Halotia branconii CENA392: one gene and its partner. Each later gene encodes a partner of the first gene's protein in a complex. Links are inferred from orthologs where the notes say so. Each region holds a gene or a part of one and is shown on either strand. Other genes may lie near its edges.

What was found.
Region 2: the proteins of accD (region 1) and QI031_RS08535 are in contact, whole or in part, in a solved structure (PDB 8UXZ), measured with the Escherichia coli proteins. The link is inferred for Halotia branconii CENA392 from one-to-one orthologs.

The regions. Positions count from the first base shown.
Region 1 is NZ_CP124543.1:3,781,775-3,784,903, forward strand. Bases 333-3,129 are described here. They hold accD (acetyl-CoA carboxylase, carboxyltransferase subunit beta), read right to left. Parts: upstream 2,308-3,129; coding sequence 1,357-2,307; downstream 333-1,356. Other genes in these bases: QI031_RS16550 (glycosyltransferase family 39 protein), read right to left, coding at 333-1,068. In the rest of the region: more of QI031_RS16550, read right to left, coding at 1-332.
Region 2 is NZ_CP124543.1:1,935,425-1,938,516, forward strand. The notes cover bases 210-2,969. They hold QI031_RS08535 (acetyl-CoA carboxylase carboxyltransferase subunit alpha), read left to right. Parts: upstream 210-979; coding sequence 980-1,960; downstream 1,961-2,969. Other genes in these bases: QI031_RS08530 (long-chain acyl-[acyl-carrier-protein] reductase), read left to right, coding at 210-746; QI031_RS08540 (SDR family oxidoreductase), read left to right, coding at 2,324-2,969. Outside these bases: more of QI031_RS08530, read left to right, coding at 1-209; more of QI031_RS08540, read left to right, coding at 2,970-3,049. UniProt on the Escherichia coli protein: Component of the acetyl coenzyme A carboxylase (ACC) complex. First, biotin carboxylase catalyzes the carboxylation of biotin on its carrier protein (BCCP) and then the CO(2) group is transferred by the carboxyltransferase to acetyl-CoA to form malonyl-CoA.

The DNA of each region.
Region 1 (3,129 bases):
GTCTATTTTGTTGTCACTTAGCGATAGTATCAGCAGCACACACAGAGAAATCAGGATGAGTGCTGTCAATTCAGGCACTTTTTGCTGCTGACGGCGCAGTTTTGGTATCAGCAATACTGTACCAGTTGCTAATAACCCTGCTTGCAGCACAGGTGAGAGGCGATATGCTAACACTAACGGATAAAAAAGGATTCCTGGGGAATGAGTGAGTTGTCCTAAGAAAAAAAGAAATCCGCGATCAGACTCTTGCAAAACACCCTTGTATATCTTAGTGAAAACATATCCAGGTGAAACCCACATTGCGGGAAAAATCAGAATAAACACTACAACAATAGTGGTTACCCAAAATGCAAAATCCTGAAATTGCCGCTTCCAACCTCTTTTAGGAAAACTACTTTGCCATACTCCTAACTCAATTAATATTATTAATAAAGCAACAGCAGGTAATAAAAATAACGCAGTTATTTTTGCTGCCGTAGCTAGTCCTAAAAATAATCCCGACAATAAAAGAGATTTGCGTTCCCCATCTTTTCGCAAATATAAAAGAAACAGCAGTATAGCCAAAACAGCAAAATCAGCTTGTAGTGCATCAGTAGTAATAAAGCGTTGATATGCTAAAAAGAATGGCTCTAATAGCAGTAAGCTAACGGTACACAGGGCTACGGCTTTACTAAATAAACGTTTAGCGAGTATATATAAATACACCATACAAGCAGAAGTGATTACTGCTTGCGCTAAGCGGGGAATTATATATAAAGGAATGGGAAACTCTTGAATATTCAAACAAGCCCCCACATTTAAGGGCAAATCTATATCTATCAAGCTGGGAAAAAGCTTGTGTAGCCAGCAATTTAACCACATACTGCTACCACTCAGCCACATGTTGGGAACCCCAGGGTGATGCTTGAGAAAAGTACCGATTAAATCTCCCTCTAACAAGTGTTTAATAAATTGACTGCCACGATATATCCACAACCCCTCATCTGTATTAAGAGAAGCAGTGATTTCTAAGGTTCGTAGCGTTAATGAGATGAGGAAGATGGCAAATAATAACGGGGAACGTTTCATTGAAGCAAAAAATTCGCCTGTAACTTTTCTGGGATAGCTTATCAGACGAAGATATACAGTTTAAGTTTTTGCTTTATTTTCTTGATTATTGGAAAATCATTACTCACGAAAAACTTGAAGTATTTATAGCGGTTTTCTTATGAATGAAATAACCACTCTAGCCCCTAGCCTCTAGTTCCTAGCCTCTTTTTAATAAGACCAAGGGACGATACAAGTCCAATTTAAGGCATTGGCCGATGAAACTGGAAACCCCAAAACGACTGCGAAGCCAAATTGGGGTAGTTCACTTTATTCAGCGGCCGTGGAACTTAAGGTCATTGTCTCCCATAACACCATTGGAGGGGTATTGGGTATGGGTTGGTGCAAGGCGATCAATTGCGCTAAGGTGTTCTTTAACTGGGTACGGGGTACAATATCATCGACAAAACCGTGTTTCAGTAAATCTTCCGCAGTTTGAAAGTCTTCTGGTAGTTTTTCCCGTAGTGTTTGCTCAATCACTCGCCGACCTGCAAAGCCAATAGTTGCTTTTGGTTCTGCCAAAATGATATCTCCTAACATGGCAAAACTAGCAGTAACGCCACCAGTGGTAGGATTTGTCAAAACAGGAATGTACAACAGTTTTGCATTGCGATGGCGTTCTAGGGCTGCGGATATCTTGGCCATCTGCATTAGGGAAAGCATACCCTCTTGCATTCTAGCGCCACCTGATGTACAGACAATAATCACGGGATACCGTCGCTGAGTCGCTTGTTCAATCAAACGAGTGAGTTTTTCTCCTACGACCGAACCCATACTACCGCCCATGAAGCGAAAATCCATCACACCAAGGGCAATGTGTAAGCCATTAATTTGACCTAAACCAGTTTTAACTGCGTCTATTAAGCCAACTTTTTCTTCTGTTTCTCGTAGGCGATCGCTATAAGATTTGCGATCGCGAAATTGCAAGGGATCTGTCGGTCGCAGATTTTCATCTATCGGTCTCCAGGTGTTTGGATCTATCAATTGCCGGATGCGTTCATCACTATCCACCCGATTATGATGACCACACTCAACACAAACCATTTGATTGATTCTCAAGTCTTTTGTATAAGTCAATACACCACATTGAGAACACTTATTCCACAGTCCATCAGCAATTTCACGTTCTTGGCGTTCGGGGCTGGTAGATCCTGATTTACGTCGGTTTGCAAACCAATCAAACAGAGACTTTAAACCGCGTGATTCTTCGTTGTTCGCCATTTTTATCTTAATTTAAGTAGGTATGAGGTCGAAAACAAGTCAAGCCGTTACCGGAAGTTAATAGTCCATAGTCATTAGTATTTGCTATTGACTATAAACTTTTGACTCTTAAACGCCAGTCGCCAAAGTTGGAAAACCCTCAAACAAGCACTGGCTCCTCTTGACTACATTGTCAAATTACGCTTCTAAGCACTTCAGACATTATTTTGCATCTTTGGTTGCCAGCTTAACGAAATTACTGATGCTAACACAAGTACCTTGTCCACCGAATCTTGTAAACGTGTTACCAAAATTAACGATGCAGTCAGCATCTATGAAATTTAGTTATGTTCGGCAAAGGATACTTTTCGTTCAGAGAGTAATACAAGTCACAAGGCTGATATTACCAAAATGCGAAGGGTCGATGAGGTAATGGGGACTACAGTCATGAATAATCAAAATGGAAATGGAGCATAGAGAAAAAGGTTAAGGGGAAAGGGGTAATACCATTTCACAAAATTATTGATACAAATTACTTTTCTTACTCCTCTTGCCTCCGGTCACTGAGCGTAGCCGAAGCGCTGCTTCCCCTGCTCCACGGCAGTTGCTCCTGGGGGGAACCACGCCACTTGCTCCACTTGGTGAGGAAGTTCAAGTCTTGGCGGTTCCCGTCGAGTTGAAACTTCCGAATCCGGAGGGGGAGACCCCAAGACCGCAGTGGCTCCCCAAGACCCACAAGGGGTGCGGCAGTCGCTCCTGGGGGAAACCCCCAAGACCGCGCTGCCTTACCGCACTGCCTCCCCTGCTTGCCCAAATGTATCAACTTTAAAGTGAAACGGTGTA
Region 2 (3,092 bases), 1.8 Mb from region 1 along the record:
GCATTAATATCACTGCTCTAGGTGGATTTTCCTCAATCATTTTTGAAAATTTTAAATTAGAGCAGTTTAACCAAGTTCGCAACATCAAACTAGAGTTTGAACGCTTCACCACGGGTAACACCCATACTGCCTACATTATTTGTCGACAGGTAGAACAAGCATCAAAACAAATAGGAATTGATTTAAAGAGTGCGACAGTGGCTGTGTGTGGAGCAACTGGGGATATTGGTAGCGCAGTCACACGTTGGCTGGATGCCAAAACAGATGTCAAAGAACTCCTGCTGATAGCCCGTAACCATGAACGTCTTAGCGAGTTACAAGCGGAACTAGGGCGGGGTAAAATCATGGCTTTGGATGAAGCTTTACCCCAAGCTGATATTGTTGTGTGGGTTGCCAGTATGCCCAAAGGTATGGAAATCGACCCCCATGTCTTGCAAAAACCTTGTCTGCTAATTGATGGCGGCTATCCTAAAAATTTAGCTACAAAAATTCAGCATCCCGGCGTATATGTGCTAAATGGTGGAATTGTCGAACATTCTTTAGATATTGACTGGAAAATTATGAAAATAGTCAATATGGACGTGCCAGCGCGCCAGTTGTTTGCTTGTTTTGCCGAATCAATGCTGCTGGAATTTGAGAAGTTATATACGAACTTTTCTTGGGGGCGCAATCAGATTACCGTAGACAAAATGGAGCAAATTGGTCAAGCATCAGTCAAGCACGGATTTAGACCATTGCTGGTTTAGTAACTGGGGATTGGGTGAGCAGAGGCAGGGGAGCAGGGGAAGACAAGAGGAAAAGGAGCAGGGAGCAGGGAGCAAGAAAGAAGGATTATGGTACAAATTCAAGGTATTCTCTTTAATCTCCTGTGCACCCCGCACCCTGCCCCTCTGCCTCTTTCCCATGCCCAATGCCCCATGCCCACCAGTCCTCAATATTTAATATCCTATTCCCAGTACCTAATCCCCAAACCCTAACTATGGCAACTACCGAGCGCAAACCGCTACTGTTGGATTTTGAAAAACCGCTAGCAGAACTCGCAACCCGGATCGATCAAATTCGGCAACTTGCAGAAGAAAATGGTGTTGATGTCTCTGGTCAAATTCGGCAACTAGAAGCACGCGCCATGCAACTGCGTGAGGAAATTTTTAGTAGTTTATCGCCATTTCAGCGATTGCAAGTGGCTCGTCATCCTCGCCGCCCTAGTACTCTCGATTACATTCAGGCAATTAGTGATGAATGGATGGAGTTACATGGCGATCGCAATGGTTCTGATGATCCGGCTTTAGTTGGTGGTGTAGGTCGCGTAGGCGGTCAACCAGTAGTCATGTTAGGCCAACAAAAAGGCCGCGACACCAAAGATAATATTGCCCGTAACTTCGGCATGGCTGCCCCAGGAGGTTATCGAAAAGCCCTGCGGTTGATGGAACACGCCAACAAGTTTGGCATGCCGATTTTAACTTTTATTGATACTCCCGGTGCTTTGCCGACGGTGACAGCAGAGCATCAAGGTCAAGGAGAAGCGATCGCCTATAATTTACGCGAAATGTTTTGCCTAGATGTACCCATCATCTGCACAGTTATTGGTGAAGCTAGTTCTGGCGGAGCGCTGGGTATTGGTATCGGCGATCGCCTGTTAATGTTTGAACACGCCGTTTATACCGTTATTAGCCCTGAAGGCTGTGCTGCTATCTTGTGGAAAGATGCTGCAAAAGCTCCCCAAGCAGCAGTAGCCCTAAAAATTATTTCCGCCGATCTCAAAAACCTAGGCATCATTGACCAAATATTGCCTGAACCCATTGGTGGGGCTCACTCTGATCCACTGAAAGCCGCGACAATTCTCAAGCAAGCCCTGTTAGATAATTTAGATGAACTTAACCGATTTACATCTCAAGAACGCCGTCAACTACGCTATGATAAATTCCGCAAAATAGGCGTTTTTACAGAAGTTGCTCACTAACAGCGATAGAAGATAATTGATTAGCTCAACAGCAGTGCTATAATTGCCTATGTGCTTAAAGATTGTTAACAATCTTCTCAGCCATAGGCATTTGCATTGAGAAGAGTCAGCTCAACTTGATGAGTTGTCTATGTAGTATTTTAGTAATTAACTTTGAGTAAATGAATTAAGCTACCAGGTGACATACGTCGTGTTCATCGGTAAAACTTTTGACGGGAAAAACACCTAATTTGACGACGAATTATAACAATCATCAACAAACAATTATCGGAATTTAAGGTTAGTTTAATCTATCCTATCCGAAGGATGTTGATAATTGGCTTGCAATGAGCTTTCAAAACAGCCAAAAAATTGGGAGAGAGCATGAGTGTTGATCGCAAACGACGCGCCCTGATTACCGGGGCTAGTAGTGGAATTGGAAAAGCAACGGCTTTGGCATTTGCTAAAGCCGGAATTGATGTCGCTTTAGTTAGTCGGTCTTTAGATAAGTTGGAGGCAGTGGCAGAAGCTGCAAGGCACGCTGGGGCAGAAGCAAAAGCCTACGCTGTAGATTTAGCTAATGTATCTCAAGTAGAAAAAAAGATACAGGCGATCGCTCTGGATTTTGGTGACATAGACATTTTGGTAAATAGTGCTGGCATTGCATATACAGGCGCTTTAAGCGAAACTTCTCTAGAAGATTGGCAGCAAGTAATTAACTTAAATCTTACCAGTATATTTCAGTGCATTATGGGTATTCTGCCCATTATGCGCGATCACGGCACAGGCACAATTATTAACATTGCCTCCATTGCTGCCAAACAACCTTTTCCCGGTTGGGGAGCATACAGCGTTAGTAAAGCTGGTTTAATAGCTTTATCTCAAACCTTGGCACAAGAAGAACGCACCCACGGCATTCGCGTCACGGCTATTAGTCCGGGTGCTGTAAATACCGAACTTTGGGATACAGAAACGGTTAATGTTAATCTCGACCGTTCTAAAATGTTAACTCCAGAAATTGTTGCGGAATCAATTCTCCATACTGCCCTATTACCACCACAGGCAGTAATCGATGAATTGACTTTAATGCCCAGTGCTGGCGCTCTTTAAATTAGTTTTTTGTCAGTTTTCAGTTGCTAGCTGTTTATCTGTT